4 regions of the Shinella sp. GW821-FHT10F02 genome follow, and region 3 is predicted to be linked to each of the others. Evidence: riboswitches for the same ligand, from Rfam matches in the RefSeq annotation. Region 3 holds a riboswitch; each other region holds the start of a gene.
What was found. Region 3 has a riboswitch for cobalamin ahead of AC1RWL_RS31985 ((2Fe-2S) ferredoxin domain-containing protein). Riboswitches for the same ligand answer to the same signal wherever they lie in the genome.
Positions count from the first base shown of each region.

Region 1: it holds a riboswitch for cobalamin, as region 3 does, so the genes downstream of both, AC1RWL_RS11540 (CbtB domain-containing protein) here and AC1RWL_RS31985 ((2Fe-2S) ferredoxin domain-containing protein) in region 3, are expected to answer to the same signal.
Region 2: it holds a riboswitch for cobalamin, as region 3 does, so the genes downstream of both, metE (5-methyltetrahydropteroyltriglutamate--homocysteine S-methyltransferase) here and AC1RWL_RS31985 ((2Fe-2S) ferredoxin domain-containing protein) in region 3, are expected to answer to the same signal.
Region 4: it holds a riboswitch for cobalamin, as region 3 does, so the genes downstream of both, bluB (5,6-dimethylbenzimidazole synthase) here and AC1RWL_RS31985 ((2Fe-2S) ferredoxin domain-containing protein) in region 3, are expected to answer to the same signal.

Region 1 is NZ_JBXASL010000003.1:361,944-366,147, reverse strand. It holds gene cobW (cobalamin biosynthesis protein CobW) at 1-162, opposite strand, end outside; gene cobU (bifunctional adenosylcobinamide kinase/adenosylcobinamide-phosphate guanylyltransferase) at 167-691, opposite strand; gene AC1RWL_RS11545 (CbtA family protein) at 693-1,481, opposite strand; gene AC1RWL_RS11540 (CbtB domain-containing protein) at 1,494-1,670, opposite strand; cobalamin riboswitch at 1,718-2,087, opposite strand; gene AC1RWL_RS11535 (peptidoglycan-binding domain-containing protein) at 2,159-4,129, opposite strand.
Region 2 is NZ_JBXASL010000006.1:268,394-272,597, forward strand. It holds gene AC1RWL_RS20065 (alpha/beta hydrolase family protein) at 1-50, opposite strand, end outside; gene AC1RWL_RS20070 (hypothetical protein) at 58-234, opposite strand; gene AC1RWL_RS20075 (endonuclease/exonuclease/phosphatase family protein) at 290-1,300, opposite strand; cobalamin riboswitch at 1,469-1,682, shown strand; gene metE (5-methyltetrahydropteroyltriglutamate--homocysteine S-methyltransferase) at 1,783-4,116, shown strand.
Region 3 is NZ_JBXASL010000019.1:3,673-7,876, forward strand. It holds gene AC1RWL_RS31980 (ABC transporter substrate-binding protein) at 1-968, opposite strand, end outside; gene AC1RWL_RS31985 ((2Fe-2S) ferredoxin domain-containing protein) at 979-1,776, opposite strand; cobalamin riboswitch at 1,870-2,061, opposite strand; gene AC1RWL_RS31990 (ATP citrate lyase citrate-binding domain-containing protein) at 2,423-3,706, shown strand; gene AC1RWL_RS31995 (CoA-binding protein) at 3,729-4,204, shown strand, end outside.
Region 4 is NZ_JBXASL010000003.1:504,320-508,523, forward strand. It holds gene AC1RWL_RS12220 (diguanylate cyclase domain-containing protein) at 1-626, shown strand, start outside; gene AC1RWL_RS12225 (SDR family oxidoreductase) at 708-1,526, shown strand; cobalamin riboswitch at 1,583-1,804, shown strand; gene bluB (5,6-dimethylbenzimidazole synthase) at 1,850-2,542, shown strand; gene AC1RWL_RS12235 (DUF2865 domain-containing protein) at 2,535-3,638, opposite strand; gene AC1RWL_RS12240 (phytanoyl-CoA dioxygenase family protein) at 3,934-4,204, shown strand, end outside.

The DNA of each region.
Region 1 (4,204 bases), on a different contig from region 3:
GCCCTTCAGCACGTCGCCATCGACGCCGAGATCGCCGAACTCGTTGATGATGAGCGCGATGCGCTTGCCGCCGGCATTCTGGAGCAGGTTGCGGATCAGCGTCGTCTTGCCCGCGCCGAGGAAGCCGGTGATGACGGTGGCGGGGATTTTCTGTTGCAGCATAGGCTCAACCCTTCATTTTCAGCGGCAGTCCGGCCGCGACGAAATAGACTTCTGGCACGAGGGCGGCGATCTGCTGATGCAGCCGCCCGGCATGGTCGCGGAATTCGCGCGCCATGCGGTTTTCCGGCACGATGCCGAGGCCGACCTCGTTGGAGACGAAGACCAGCCGGCCCGGCGCGCCCTCGATCGCATCCGCGAGGCCGGCAAATTCCGCGGCCATGTCGCGCTCCTCCAGCATCAGGTTGGTGACCCAGAGCGTCAGGCAATCGACGAGCACCGCCCGATCCTCGCGCGCGACATCTTTTATGCGCGCGGCGAGCGCAAGCGGCTCTTCATGGGTTTCCCATCCCTCGCCGCGATCCTCGCGGTGTTTGGCGATGCGCTGGCGCATCTCGTCGTCCCACGCTCGGCCGGTGGCAATGTAATGACGCGAAAGGCCGGTCTCGGCGACCAGCCTTTCGGCAAAAGCGGATTTTCCGGAACGCGCACCGCCCAGAACCAGGACGGCTCCGGGCGATGTCTGTGCCATATCAGGCGGCCTTGGCGATCTTCTCGTTGGCAAAACCCAGCGAGAGGCCGAGCACGATCCAGAAGAACAGCGTCGTGGCCAGCGCCGCGACGGCGAACTCCGCGCCGAGAACGGCCGGAACATTGCTGGAAATGTCGCCCGGCTGCGGCGCGCCGTAGACCTGCGGCGCCGCAATCAGCACGATGCCGGCAATCTTGGCGACGATGCCGTCCTTGAGGAAGAGCAGGTAGAGCCCTGCGGCCGAAAGCACGATGGTCGCGACCCACCAGACCTGACGATCGCCGAGATCGGCGGCCGGGAAGCCCGGAAGCTCAGGCGGCAGGCCGATGGCCGGCAGCATGTGCACGGCAAGCCAGCCGGCAGCACCCCACAGCGCGCCGTTCGCCACCGTGATCGGATGGCCGGAAACGAGGCTGAAGCCGGCGAGCAGCAGGGCAAAGCCCGAGCCGGTCACCAGGTTTGCGAGCAGCGTGCCGGAGAACCGGCTCATGCCGAACATGATGCCGCCCTCCTCGTGCTCTTCGCCCTCATGGGCGTAGGCAACGGAGATCGGCGAGAAGGACGAAGCCACATCCAGAAGGACGGCGCCGAGCGACGAATGCTCCTGCGTTTGCGTGGCGCCATCGGTGGAGGGCGTGGTGCCTTCGGTGGCCGGCGCGGTTTCGCCGCCGCCCTCGAATTCCTCCGCATGGAGAATGAGCGGCACGACTCGCGCCTCCTGGGCGGCTGTCATCAGCACGCCGGAGAACAGCCCGGCCACCAAGGCGGCCAGGAGATAACGAACGATCATGTCAAAAACTCCTTAGTGGCAGGGAAAGCCGTAGGAGTGACGGGTGTCGTGCGCCGTGTCGTGCAGCACGGCCGAATTCGCGAGGCCCGCGCCGAACACCAGGAAGGCGCCGATCAGAAGCGCGAAAACGCCGGCAACAAGGCGGTCGTTTGCGGAAAGGGTAACAGAAGACGTTGAAGAAACAGCCATGACAACCTCCGTGCAGGCGTTGGGGAAGCCCCTCCCCAGGTCGGGCGAAATGCCCTCATCGGCTGGCAGGTCTCCTGGCTCGCGGCGTCCGGCGTTTTTCAACGCCTGCGGAACATTCTCACCTTCCCGGGTAGACGCATCGCAAAAGGGTGGACGATTCGTAGACTAAGAGGCGTCCGGCCCCGGCTTATCGCAATGCCACCCAGTGGCTTTTCCGGCTGGTTTTCCCAGGCACGGCCTGAAGCACCATTGCTTCGTCCCGCACACAGATCCTGCCCTCCGGATGAACGTCCCTCGCCACTCTACAGTCGCGGGGTCGGCCGTGATTGCAGCGCCCTATTTGGGTCCGCCGCGTCACATTCCCATTTACTCCCCGATCCGTTTCCGGATCCGGGAACCATCCAATAATCCGGATGATTATGCTTCCGCATCGCGCAAGTCAATCGATCGGCAGCGCCATCGCCTGTGCTGAAACCGCCGTTGGCATCTCAATAGCCCGGAATGATCACCAGACCGCCGCCATCGTTGTAGTAGCTGTCGCCGCGGTACTCGCGCTCTTCGTAGTATCCGTCGACCGGGCCTTCGAGCACGTCGTAGTCCTGCTGGTAGCGGCGCTGGCGGTTCTGCCGGGCCTCGGCATATTGCGCAGCCTGGCGCAGCGCGCGGTATTGCGGACGCGACAGGTAGCCATCGGCGCGATAGCCGGAGGAACCCTGCCAGGCGGCGATCGCCGAGCGGGTGCGCGGACCGAAGACGCCGTCGACGCCGTAGGTATTGTAGCCGAGCGCGCTCAGGAAACGCTGGGCCTGCACGCGAAGCGACCGATCCATGTAGGCCTCGCGGGCATCGACGATCGGCCGCTCCTCGACGGCCTGGCGCTCGGTGTCGATGATGGCCGTCTCGGTTTCCTGCTTCGGCGTCACCGCCTCCTCGCGCTTGGTATCGGCCAGCGCTGCGAGCCGTTCGCGGGCATCCCCGACGAAACGACCATTCGGATATTCGTCGAGATAAGCCTGGAAGGATTCCTGCGTGCCGCCGAGCACGGCCTTCTCGAAGGTCTCTTCCTCGCGCTTCTTCGCGTCGTCTGCCCGCTCGATGGCGAGGCCGCGGTCCTTGCGCTCGGCATCCTGCGTCTCGGTTTCGCGGGTGGCGGTCGCTGCTTCGCCGGTGTCGGCCCCGTCGGTTTCGGCATTGTCGGTGTCCGCCTGCTTTGCGGCTTGCGCAGCCTCTTCGGCGCGTTTTTCAGCTTCTTCGGCAAAGCGGGCGGCTTCCGCTGCCTTGGCTTCGGCATCCGCCGCAGCGCGTGCTGCTTCGGCCTTCAGTTTCTCCACTTCGGCCGCCTTCTCTTCCGCGAGCTTGCGCGCGGCAGCGGCCTCTTCCTGGATGCGCGCCTTTTCTTCGGCGGCGGCCTTCTCGGTTTCGATGCGCTTGGCCTCGGCCTCGCGACGGGCGGCGGCTTCTTCTTCGGCCCGCGCCTTCTGCTCGGCCGCGGCCTCTTCGGCCTTCTGGCGTTCGGCTTCGGCCTTCAGGCGCGCCGTTTCTTCCGCCTTCGCCTTGTCCGCAGCCGCCTGGGCCTCTGCCTTGAGGCGCTCGGCCTCGGCGGCCTGTTCATCGGCCAGCTTGCGTGCAGCCGCTTCCTTCTGTTCCGCTTCCGCCTTCAGGCGGGCGTCCTCTTCGGTGCGGGCTTTTTCCGCGGCCGCGGCTTCCGCCTTTGCCTTCTCCTCGGCGGCGGCCTTTTCCGCGGCCAGCGCACGGGCGGCGGTTTCTTCTTCCGCCTTCTTCGCCTCGGCTTCCGCCTTCAGGCGGGCTTCTTCCGCAGCCTTGGCCTTCTCCGCCTCGGCAGCCTTCTGCGCTTCCTCTTCAGCCTTCTTGGCTTCGGCTTCGGCCTTCAGGCGTGCCGTTTCGGCCTCCGCCTTGGCTTTCTCGGCCTCGGCGGCCTTCTGTGCCTCTTCTTCAGCCTTCTTCGTCTCGGCCTCCGCCTTCAGGCGCGCCGCTTCCGCATCGGCCTTGGCCTTCTCGGCTTCCGCGGTTTTCCGGGCTTCTTCCTCGGCCTTGGCCTTTTCCGCAGCCGCCTGCTCTTCCGCCTTGGCCTTTTCGGCAGCGGCCGCCTGTTCCGCCTTGGCCTTGGCGTCCGCCTCGGCCTGCTCGGTGGAGGTGCCGCTCGCCTGCTTCACCTTGGCGGCGGCCTGCAATTCGGCGATGCGCAGGCGCGCCATCGAGGCGAAGGTGCCGTTCGGATATTGTTTCAGATAGGTTTCGTACTGCGTGAGGTCGCTGCCGGCAGAAACCTTTTGCCAGAGCGAAAATTCCTCTTCCCAGCGTTTTCCGGCACTTCCGGCTTCCTTGCCGGTTGTGGCCTGGGCGAAGGCGATTGCCGGCTGGCCTGCGAGCGTCAGCCCGACGAGGCTTGCAAGGCCGATCCTCACCAGAACGGATCGTGCGAGAGGTCCAGAACCCATAGTCGTCTCACCCTTTCGAAGGCGCTGCGCCCGGCAACCGGGCGGATTTCCATCTGTCCTCGCACCGAATTCTGG
Region 2 (4,204 bases), on a different contig from region 3:
ACGGTGGTCGGGGCGTTCTCCGGGCCGGTGAACAGGAAGCGGGCGCTCATCGCTGCCTCACTTCGCGTGGTCCTTCACGTCGCCGGGCGCGATCGGGTCGCTTGCCGGAAAGGTCTCTTCGAGCGCCTCTTCCAGATAATCGTCCTGCTCGGTCTTGGCATCCTTGTCCTTCTGCCGGGCGCGCTCGGCTTCCAGCGAGGTCTTCGGGCTGTCCTTCTCGGTCGGCATCGTCATCTCCCGTGTTGCTTTCTTCCAAGATAGGGCATTTTCCCGTCGAGACGAGAGGCCATCAGGTCTCAGGCAGGGTGAGTTCGGCAATGACGGGCAGGTGGTTCGAGCCGAAAGACGGGCCGACGCGGCGCGCGCGCACGGAAATATCCGGCGAGACGGCGACATGGTCGATCGAGGCGCCGATATAGGCAAGCGCATCGAGTTTCAGGCTGAAGCGCGTGACGGGCTGCAACCAGCCGCCCGCCGTGGAGGCAAGGCCGGCCTGCTTTAAAAAATTGCGGAAGAAGGGCGACCAGGTCGGCGTGTTCCAGTCGCCGGCGACGATGACCGGCGCTTTTTCGAGATCGCCCTTCACGGCGTCGGCGGCGGCCGAGAGATAGTCGTTGCGGTCGCGCCATTGCCAGAGCCGGCGCGGCGTCTCCGGGTGGAAGGCATAGAGGAAGATCGGCTTGCCGCCCATGTCGAGCTCGAGGCGGAGCGGCTGCTTGTAGGCGCGCTCCTCGGTGAAGGCGCGCTTCAGCTCGGTCTCCGCCCGGATCGGCAGCGTGGAGAAAACCTTCAGGCTGTCGCGGATGCGGGTGTCGACGCTGCTTTCATAGGCGAACAGGCCTGAGGCGGAAAGCGCCTGCTCCCAGCGTGCCGTCGTCTCCTCCAGCACGACGATGTCGGGCTTTTCCCGGCGCAGCAGGTCGATGAAGACAGCCGGGTCCTCGCGGTTGCGCACGTAGAGATTGGCGGTCAGCACCTTCAGGCCGCTCGTCGCGGCAGAGGCGCGCGCAGTCGGCACGTCGGCCGCCGGTATGAGGGCGATGGCGAGCCCGGCAAGCGCGATCACGATCGCCTTCAGGCGCCGCGTCACGACGGCCGCAACGACGAGCAGCGCGCCGGTGGCGACGATATAGGGCCAGGCAAAGGTCAGCAGGTCAACAAGCCAGAACCGGTCCCCGGCAAGCACGACGATGCTGACGGCGAAGAGATAGGCGATGACGCCCGGCAGGACGAGGACACGGTAGGCAAGGGCAATCGGTCCCCGGCGCGGCACTATCGGCATCGACTGTTCCTTCTGCATCACGGGATTCGCGGGAGGTCGATTCCCGTAACGGGAGGTTTGCATGTACCCCGCACATCCCGACGCTGCAATGACATCATGGGCGAGGACTGCACGCTGCGTTAAGCCGGGCGACAAATAAAGACATAAAGATTTCTTTATATGTCTTGACATTGCCGGCGATATCACGCCAAGTCGCGTCGTCGTGGTTCCCTGGGTCGTCCGTCCGTCCCAGGGCTAAGAGGGAATCCGGTGCGTCGATCCGTCGGCAAAGCCGGGGCTGCCCCCGCAACTGTGAGCGGCGAGTTGCTGTCCAACAATGTCACTGAGGCGAAAGCCTTGGGAAGACGGACAGCGGCGACGACCCGTGAGCCAGGAGACCTGCCAAGACAACAGAACGTCCACGGGCGGGGTGTCCCGGTGGTTGCTGCATCTCGCCGGCAACGGCAGAGCCTGCACGCGTCCGCTCAACCCATGCCCCCACAAACCAATGGGGTATGACAATGTCCAAACAAACTCTCCCGGTCGCCTCCCTCGGCTTCCCGCGCATCGGCCGCCATCGTGAACTGAAGTTCGCGCTCGAAGGCTTCTGGTCCGGCAAGCTCACGGAGACCGACCTCCTCGAAACGGCGAAAAAGCTGCGCGCCGAAAACTGGGCGCTTCAGCGCGACCAGGGCATCACGCGGATTCCCTCCAACGATTTCTCCTTCTACGACCATGTGCTGGATACCGCCGTGATGGTCGGCGCCATTCCCGCCGCCTATGGCTGGGATGGCGGCGACGTGCCGCTTTCGCTCTATTTCGCCATGGCGCGCGGTAGCCAGGGCGATGGTCCTGCCGATTGTGGCCATGCGCATCACGGCCACGGCGTTCCCGCGCTCGAAATGACCAAATGGTTTGACACGAACTACCACTACATGGTGCCTGAGGTCTCCGAGGATCAGGCCTTCCGCCTCACCACGCAGAAGCCGGTCGCCCACTTCCTGGAGGCCAAGGCGCTCGGCATCCACACGCGCCCGGTCGTGCTCGGCCCGGTCACCTTCCTCAAGCTCGCGAAGGCGCGGCCATCCACCTTCAAGCCGTTTGACCTCCTGGCAAGGCTTCTGCCGGTCTACGAGGAACTGTTCCGCCGTTTGGCCGAGGCAGGCGCGGACTGGGTTCAGGTCGACGAACCGATCCTCGCGCTCGACCTCACCGAGGGCGAGCGTCATGCCTTCAAACTCGCCTATGAAGGCTTCGCCAGGGCCGCGCCCGGACTGAAGCTGATGCTGACGACCTATTTTGGCGCGCTGGCGGACAATCTTTCGGCTGTTGCCGCCCTGCCGGTCGCCGGCCTTCATGTGGATCTGGCGCGCGCGCCGGAGCAACTCGACGCGGTCGCTCAGGCCGTGCGTGCGGATCAGGTCCTGTCGCTCGGCGTGATCGACGGGCGCAACATCTGGCGGGCGGACCTCGCATCCGTCTTCGACCGGCTAACCCCGGTCATGTCCGCCCGCGGCGCCGGGGCGGTCGAAATCGCCGCCTCGTGCTCGCTGCTGCATGTGCCGATCGACCTCGATCTCGAAACGGCGCTCGACGCGGACCTCAAGACCTGGCTTGCCTTCGCGACGCAGAAGCTCGGCGAGCTTGCCACGCTCGGCAAGGGCCTGGCGCAGGGCAGGGATGCCGTTCGGCAAGCCCTGGACGACGCCTCGCGGGCCATCGCCGCCCGTGCCGCATCGCCGAAGGTGACCGACCCTCTGGTGCAGGGCCGCATTGCCGGCATCGACGCGGGCATGAAGACGCGCGCGAGCGCTTTCGACGCACGCCGCCGGATCCAGTCGGAGGCGATCACGCTGCCGCTGTTCCCGACGACGACGATCGGCTCGTTCCCGCAGACGAGCGACGTCCGCAAGGCGCGCTCCGCCCATGCCAAGGGCACCCTGAGCTATGCGGACTACGAAGCCTTCCTGCAAAGGGAAACGGAAACCGCCATCCGCTGGCAGGAGGAGATCGGCCTCGACGTGCTCGTGCACGGCGAATTCGAGCGCAACGACATGGTGCAATATTTCGGCGAGCAGCTGTCCGGCTTCGCCTTCACGCAGCATGCCTGGGTGCAAAGCTACGGCTCGCGCTATGTCCGCCCGCCGATCATCTTCGGCGACGTCTCGCGGCCGAACCCGATGACGGTGCGCTGGTGGCACTATTCGCAGTCCCTCACCGACAAGCCGGTGAAGGGCATGCTGACCGGCCCGGTGACGATCCTCAACTGGTCCTTCGTGCGTGACGACATCGCCCGCAGCGCGACATGCCGCCAGATCGCCCTCGCCATCCGCGACGAGGTGGTCGATCTCGAAAAGGCCGGCGCGAAGCTGATCCAGATCGACGAGGCGGCGCTTCGCGAAGGCCTGCCGCTCCGCCACAAGGACTGGCAGCATTATCTCGACTGGGCCGTCGAATGCTTCCGCCTTTGCGCAAGCGGCGTGGCGGATGGCACCCAGATCCACACCCACATGTGCTATTCGGAGTTCAACGACATCATCTCCACGATCGCCGCCATGGATGCCGACGTCATCTCCATCGAGACGTCGCGCTCGAAGATGGAACTGCTCGACGCCTTCCGGAACTTCGAATATCCGAACGAGATCGGCCCGGGCGTCTACGACATCCACTCGCCGCGGGTGCCGGAGGTGAAAGAGATGACCGATCTCCTGTCGCTCGCCCGCGAGCGCCTTCAGGATCGCCAGCTCTGGATCAACCCGGATTGCGGCCTGAAGACCCGCAAGTGGGAGGAGGTCAAGCCCGCCCTCGTCAACATGGTGGCAGCCGCCGCCGAACTGCGCCGGGCGGCGCAGTAACAACGCGTGGCCCGGCCGCAAGGCCGGGCCGTGTCGTTGCTTCTATCGAGGATGTCGTATTCCCGAAGGTCATTTCGTCCTGCGCGTG
Region 3 (4,204 bases):
TCGTCGAGCAGGGCTTCGGCCTTCGCCACGTCGGTTGGGCGCTGTTCCCTGCCGGCAAAGGGGAAGTAGGCGGCATAGGCGCCGGTCGCGGGTTCACCGCCGTTGATCGCAGCCGCCAGTTCCTTGCGATCGAAGGCGAGGTCGAGCGCCTGACGCACCTTCACATCGGCCAGTGCCGGCCGGCCCGTGTTGAGGAAGGCGAGATATTGGTAGCCGACCGGGAAGGACTTGATCGTCAGGTCGGGATTGGCCCTCAGCCGGCTCACCACCTCAGAGGGCAGGCCGAAGGCGAGGTCGAGCTCGCCCGACTCCAGCGCGAGCGTCATGCTCTGGGCGTCACCGAATCGACGGAAATCGACTGACGAGCGGGTCTCGGCGCCTGTGAAATGGGCGTTCGGTTCCAGCGTCAGAGATGTATCCGCCTTGAAATCTGCGATCCGGTAGGGACCGGTAAAGACGGCAGCGCCGTCGCCGGCGGGCTTGTAGGCGATGAGCGGCCATTCGGCGAAGAGCGCCTGGAGGAAGGAGACCGGCTTTTCCGTCGTGATTTTGAGCGTCAGATCGTCGGCCGCTTCGAAGGTCAGCTTGCCGCCTGTCGCGAGCGCCGCCTTGTTGGTAGCGAAGGTATGGCCGAAGCCGGCGGCGAGTGCGTCCGCCGTCACCGGCGAGCCGTCGGAAAACAGCCGGCCAGGTTTCAAAGTCACGGTCCAGGTGAGATCGCCCGTGCGTTCGGCCTTATCCGCAAGCGCCGGCACCAGCTTGCCGTCCTTATCGACGGTGAAGAGATTTTCGCCGACGCCATGGCTGACGAGCGCCCAGCCATTCGAGCCCTTGGCCGGATCCAGCCCGCTCGTGATGTAGGTGGCACCGACATGCAAGGGCTCGCCGGCGAGTGCCGGGCTCGGGCCGCCGATGGCGAGCGCGGCGAGCCAGGCCGCAGCCAGGGGCGAAAGGATTTTGAACGACATGGTCTCTCCTTCAGTTCTGTTCGGGAAGATGGCGAAGCCGCTGCTTGCGGCCGGTCGGGTGATAGGCGAAGTCCTCGACGACCCGGCCGCCGAGAAGATGGTCGGCGATGATCCGGTCGACAGCCTCCTCGGTGACGCCGCCGTAATAGGTCCCTTCCGGGAAGACCTGGAGGACGGGCGCGAGGTTGCAGGGGCCGAGACAGGTGGATTTGGCAGTCATGACACCATCACCGGTCACGCGCAGCTTCTGCCGTTCCTGCTCGTTGCGCAGGTGACCCCAGATGGCATCCGCGCCGGCCGAATTGCACGGGCCGCCCTGGCAGACCAGGACGCGGCGCTTATGCGCGGGCACGAGCGAACCTTCTGCTGCCGGCCGGGCGGGCGGCGAGAGGTCCAGGTCCTGTGATGTCGCAGCGAGGTCTTTTATGAGCTGCGCCATCAGCGTGCTCGATGTCGGGCTCGCGGCAATCGACAGGGCCGGCCAGGGCCGAGGATCGACCGCGCGCCAGCGTTTCAATGTTTTCGTCAGCCAGTTGTAAAAACTCGGCTCCATCGGCAGCATGAGCGGAATGAGAAGAACGCTGCCGACCTTCGTGTCGACGAGGCCAGCCAGCGCCTCTCGCAAAGAGGGCGTGCCCTGCTCGGTGAAGGCGAAACGCACGACCGGAGCGCCGCCGAGACCCTCGGAAAGCGTGGCGAGGCGCTGCATGTCCTGGTGCGGCGCAGCGGCGAAGGCGGACTTGGCCAGCAGCAGCACGGCATCGTGCGCGGACGGCGGCGCGGGAAGTGGAGTGTCGTCGGTCGTCAACGCTGCCTCGTTTCACGGGGCTGCATTGAAAATGACGGTCGACCCCGGCATCTGCCGACAGCGACCATCATTCCTGTGGCACACCCCGACCACGGAATTATCGAATGTCAGGCAGGTCTCCTGGCTTGCGGGTCCAAGCCCTCCGCCCGTCTTCCCGGCATTGCTGCCAGTGACAAAGTGGATGAAAGGCTCACCGCTTACAGTTGCGGGACAGCTCCGGTCTTGCACCGGATTCCCTCTTAGCTCCTGCCAGAGGCAGGAGAACCATGACGCGGTGAACCTACAGTCTCGGGCTGGGCTGTCAACCGGACAACGAAGGGCTTCAGGGCATTTTCAAATCGCCGGCCCTGCCTGAACGGAGACTTGGAGAGAGAGCATTGATGGATGAGGCGTTGAAGGCGAGCGGCGATGCGACTTCGCCTGCTGTCGCTTCTTGTATAGCCGGCAAGCTTCAGTGAACGCTCGACGTCCGACGAAAACGTTCCCAGATAGAAATCCCGATGCTTGCCTTCGGCGAGAGGAACGGGGCAGCGTTGCAGAATGGACCGGGAGATGTCTTGACAAGTACCATTTTATGAACGAACGTTCGTATGCTAACTCTAGCCAACCAAGAATCCTTTCGCCACGCTTCCACCGAGGAGATGCAATGCAGATCGCTGGACTTCTTTACGGGTCGGCCTTGTTGAAGCTTGTCGGCTTCGAACACGCGCCATTGCTGGGGCCGAGTGCTGATGAAAGTGAAATCAAGTCCATGATCGAGGCTCATGGCTCGGTTTTCGTGAAGCCCGTTTTTGGTGCCGCTATCGGCAAGAAGGGCAAGGCCAATCTGGTGGCCCGCGCCTACGACCTGAAGACTGCGCTCGCACAGAAAGAACGCCTCTACTTTGCGGAGCACTCGAACGAAACGATCTCGGTAAAGGCAAATGGGGTCACGTACGAAGCCTATGTCCCCTCCGAGCATGAGATATATTTCTCAATTTCCGACAGCACGAAATTCCGGGCGCCGACCGTCACGATCAGCCACTGCGGCGGCGTGGACATTGAGCAACTGCCGCATGACCAGGTGGCGGAGATACCGTTTGATGCACTGACGGGCCTCAAGGCCTTCGTCATAGCGAATGCGCTTGCAGATCTTGGCGCGCCACCGGAGATCATTTCACCCCTGGTGCAGGCGCTACCCAGGCTTTGGGAGCTGTTTCGGAACTACGGCGTTTCGACCCTGGAAATAAACCCGATACGCCTTCTTCGTGGAGAAGGCGGGCGTCTCGTGCCCGTCGCGTGCGACTTCAAATGCGCGTTTGATCGAGACGATCCCCGTGTGGCTCGCCTTAACCTTCCCGAACACCTGTTTAGTGTCGAGCGCTCTGATTTCGAAATGGAAATCAATGCGCTCAGGACGCACCAGGGGCAAAGCGACGTCTTTGTGGTCAATCCGAACGGGACGATCCTGGCGCCGACTTTCGGTGGTGGCGCAAATGCTCTGGTAACCGAGATGCTTGGTGAGGACGCGATAATTTCCACCGACTTCGGTGGAAATCCTCCGTATGAGAAAATGAGGAACGTGGCGAGCATTTGTTTTCGTCACTGGCTCTCAAGGGCAAACGTTCTTCTGGTGATTGGGGGACGATCCAACAACACCGATATCTTCACAACATTCAGTGCGATTGCCGACGCGCTGCGCGAGCATTTCTCGCGCGCGGGACCTACGCCTCTTTTTGTCGTCGTGGGGAGGGGCGGACCAAATCTTGTCCGGGGAATGGGGGCTTTCGCCGAAGCACTCGATGCGCTTGGCGTGCCATACCGATTCTTCGGTTTCGACAGTGCCCTCAGTGAAGTCGTTGATTTCGCGCAGTGTGCAAACACGTGGATGAGGACTGGCGGCCGCGAAGCCATTTCAAGAAACCTCGCGACCGGAATTTCCGCTCCCTAATCTCAAGAAGCAGGATTGGCCTATGGATCGACGGCAGAACTCGCACGCGCTGCGGCGCGGACCGTTTCATCATTTCGTCGGGGTGCGGCAGTTGGACGAAATTGCAACACGGCAAGATCGCGTGTGCGTCCTGAACATCCTCGGGCAGGAGTCCCGCCTCGTTACCCCGGTTAGCCATGTCTTCTCCGGCGGCGGCATTGTCTTCGGAACGTCACCCGGGAGGTCTGGCACGGTCTTGAAGACCGAGATTGGAGACATTCCGGTGTTCAACGATGTGCGTCAGGGATTGGCCGCGGGGCACGCATTCGATACGGGAGTTGTCTATCTTCCGCCGTCCGCTGTCCGCGACGGCGTGGCTGAGCTCGTGCGCGTTAATCCGGATCTCAAGAAGATCGTCATTGTGACCGAAAAGGTATCGGTCCATGACTCAAGAGAGATCCGGGCCATTGCCCAGGCGCATCAGGTCGACGTTTTTGGAGCAAATAGCCTGGGTGTTGC
Region 4 (4,204 bases), on a different contig from region 3:
TGGTCTTCGCCGGCGTCATGCTCTTTGTCACGCTGCGCTTCTCCGCCCTTATCAAGGCGCTCCAGCGCAGCGAGGCGAAAAACGCTTTCCTCGCACGGCACGATACGCTGACGGGGCTGAAGAACCGCAGCGGTTTCGACGAGGAGGTGCGCCGCGCCATCCGCAAGGGCGAGAACAAGCCCTTCGCCATCCTCGCGCTCGACCTCGACAAGTTCAAGGCGGTCAACGACCGGCATGGCCATGCCGCAGGCGACGCCGTGTTGCAGGCCGTGGCTCGGCGTTTTTCCGATCGCATCGGCAAGCAGGGCTGCGTCGCCCGTCTTGGCGGCGACGAATTCTCGGTGCTGCTCACGGGCGAGCGGAGTTGCGAGGCGCTGCTGGAGCTTGCCGGCAGCCTCGTGCGCGATACGCAGGTGCCCATCGCCTATGATGGCCAGTTGCTCGTCATCGGCGGTAGTGCCGGCATCGCGCAGTTCCCGCAGCATGGCGGCTCCGTGCACGACGTGATGGTGATGGCGGATGCCGCGCTCTATGCCGCCAAGAACGCCGGCCGCAACCGCGCCGTCCATGCGGATCATATCGGCCAGGAGATGATCATCGAGGCCGGCGAGGCCCGCGCGGCCTGACCATGCCGAAAATGCTTGCGGAACAAGCGGCTGGATGCACTCTTTGAGAGATTGAGTCACATCTTTCTGGGAGGCGCGCAAATGAGCAATGGAGCACGGCTGGACGGCAGGATCGCCGTCGTGACGGGCGGAACGCAGGGGCTGGGTGCGACGATCGCCCGGCTTTTTGCCGAGCGGGGTGCGGCGGGGCTGGTCATCTGCGGCCGCAACGCCGCCAAGGGCGAGGCGAAGGCGCAGGAAATTTCAGGCGCGACGGGCGTCAAGACGCTCTATGTGCAGGCGGACCTCGAAAAGGTCGAGGATGCGCGCGCGGTGATCGCTGCCTGCGACAAGGCCTTCGGCCGCATCGATGCGCTGGTGAACGCCGCCGCCATCACCGACCGCGGCACGATCCTCGATACCAGCCCGGAACTGTTCGACCGCATGTTCGCGGTCAATGTGCGCGCACCCTTCTTCCTGATGCAGGAGGCGATTTCGGTGATGCGGCGTGAGAAGACCGAGGGCACCATCGTCAATATAGGCTCGATGTCCGCCAAGGCCGGCCAGCCGTTCATCTCCGCCTATTGCGCCTCCAAGGGTGCGCTGGAGACGCTGACCAAGAACACGGCCTATGCCGTGCTTCGCAACCGCATCCGCGTTAACGGCCTCAATATCGGCTGGATGGCCTCGGAGGGCGAAGACCGCATCCAGCGTGAATTCCACGGTGCGGCCGATGACTGGCTGGCGAAGGCGGCGGCAAGCCAGCCCTTCGGCCGGCTGGTCGATCCGGCGGAGGTGGCGCGTGCCTGTGCCTATCTGTCTTCGGAGGAGTCCGGCCTGATGACGGGCTCGGTGATCTGCTTCGACCAGTCGATCTGGGGTGCCTATGACGGCTCGCCGCATCCGGTCGCGCCGCTTTGAGGCGCTGACAGGCCGATGCGCGGCGCGGGCAGGCTTGATCGCGCCGCCAAGCCATGCGCATATCGTTTCCGTCAGGTGCCTGCGTTTCGCAGGAGAATCGGGAATCCGGTGCGGGCAAGAGCCTCAAGTCCGGAACGTGCCCAGCGCTGTGACGGGGATGGATCGCATCGTAAAAGCTTGAATCGATTCAGGCTTTTGCCACTGGTTGTTCAACCGGGAAGGCAGGTGCGGGCCGCGTGACCCGAAGTCAGAAGACCGGCCTGGCAAGATAGACCGAACCGCGCGGACGGCGGAAGGTTTTACGCATTGTTGGGGAGATGACGATGCGAGCCGAACCGTGCGACCGTCTGGTCCAGGCGGGCGCCTTTTCCAGCGAGGACAAGGCCGCCGTCTATCATGCCATCGAAACGCGCCGCGACGTGCGCGACCAGTTTCTGCCCGATCCCTTGCCGGACGATCTCGTGGGGCGCCTGCTGCACGCCGCCCATAGCGCGCCCTCGGTCGGCTTCATGCAGCCGTGGAATTTTTTGCTGGTGCGCAGCGAGGCGACCCGGCGCGCGGTGCATGCCGCCTTCCTCAAGGCGAACGCGGAAGCGGCGGCGATGTTCGACGCCGACCGTCAGGCGCAGTATCGCGCCCTGAAGCTCGAAGGCATCCTGAAGGCGCCGCTGTCGATCTGCGTCACCTGCGACCCGACGCGCGGCGGGACCGTCGTTCTGGGGCGCACGCACAATCCGCGCATGGATGTCTATTCCACGGTCTGTGCTGTGCAGAACCTCTGGCTTGCGGCGCGGGCGGAAGGGGTGGGCGTCGGCTGGGTCAGCATCTTCCACGACAGCGACATCCGGAACGTCCTCGGCATTCCCGAGCATGTCGAGATCGTTGCCTGGCTTTGCGTCGGCCTTGTCGATCGCCTCTATGCCGAGCCGGAGCTTGCGGTGAAGGGGTGGCGGCAGCGCCTGCCGCTGGAGGACCTGGTGTTCGAGGAGCGCTGGCCGGACGCGGGCGTTAGTTGACGCCGGCATCGGCCGGGCGGCCGAGATCGATGGCGGATTCGTTGGCCGGCAGGAAGACCGGGCCGACCGTGCGCACCTTGCTCTTCGCGGGGTCGTAGTCGCGTTCCTCGACCTTCACCGGCAGCTTGGCCGGCGTCTCGTCCTTCTTCGGCAGCGTGTGGATGGTGGTGATCGAGCCACCTTCCACGTCATCATCCCTGCCGGTGCTCGCCGTCTCGCTGCCCTTCAGCGCCTTCTCGCGCTTGATCATCTCCTGGTAATAGGCCGAGAGATTGCAGCCGCAGGCGCCGGGCTTGGAGAGGTCGCGCGTGCGGTAGGAGAAGGCGTTCGGCATTTCGTAATAGGGCCGGCCGGTGACCGTCGAGGTCATCTGGTCGGTCTCCTGGCCGCTGGTCATCGACTGGTAGAAAAGTTCGGTCTGCGTCTCAGGGCACATCATCGCGCAGACTTGCTGGTCGCGGCGGAAATCGAGCGGGGTTGCGCCCGACGAGATCGGGAAGAAGCCGCCGTCGCAGGTGCGCACGCAGACGGTGCGCAGGTTGCCATGGCCGGAGCCGCCGCCGAGCGAGCGCAGTTGCAGGCGCTCGCTGCCCTCCGGCGTGGTGCCGAGCGGGAGCGTGCGTTTTTCATCGAGCGTGCGCAGCGTTTCGGTCGCCGCGATCGGCACCACCTTCGCCTCGTCATTGCAGCCGTTGCTTGCGAGCAGCGCGGTCAGGCGGGTGCGCTTGCCCTGCGACGAGGTGCCGCCGGCGAATTCGCGGCGTTTCTTGTCGAGGATGTCGAGGTTGCGCGCCATCTTGCCGATGACCGTGGAGAGCGTGTCGCAGGCCGCCGCATTGGCGCCGCCGACGACGATGATGCTGCCGCCGGAGCAGCCGAGCCGGCGCTGGTCGCTCTTGGCCTTGCGCAACTGGATGTTCTGGCGGGCGATGGCGCCGGCATATTTGCGCGCGCTTGCCGTATCCACCACCACCTTGGGCAGGTTCGCAAGCTCCGCCTGGATCTGCTCGCACACCGCCGCTGCCGCCGTGCCGCCCGAAAACAGGAGCGGCAAGCCGGTCGCAACGGCAAACAGAAGGCGGGTCAAACCTTTCAAATCATCGATCCTGTGAAACTGTCGGGGCCGTGGTCCGGCCGCATAAGCATATCCTATCATAGGCTGCATGAAGGGAAGCGCAACGTGCTCCCGCATTTGTGATTAATGCGCGGCGGAAAATATGAGTTGCGTATTCATCTTTTTGCCAGCTGCCCGCAATTGATCTCGCCGGGGGCTTGGTGTAGCACTCTGCGCACATACAACAGCCGGTTATGCGCCCGTCGCCGCGCAGCCGCCGTTTGGCGGAAGACCGGCCCGTCACAGGCAGGTGAACATGCGGATTTCGTCAGTTTTGTTGAGCCCTTTCTACGCGCTCCAGCTCGCATCCGGCGCAAAATCCTTCGCCGACAATCCCGTCATCGGCAGCAAGTGGCTGAACCGCAAGGGATTGCACGAGAAGCGCGTCTCGCTCGCCATGCGCATGGCCGCCTGGCGCCGCACCAAGCTGGAAAAGCTCGTCGCCCCGGAATATCGCCGGCAATATGCCGAAAACGGCTTCGTGAAAATCGAAGACTTTTTGTCGCCCGAGGTTTTTGCCGCGGTGACCCGCGAGATCGCCGAGCGTG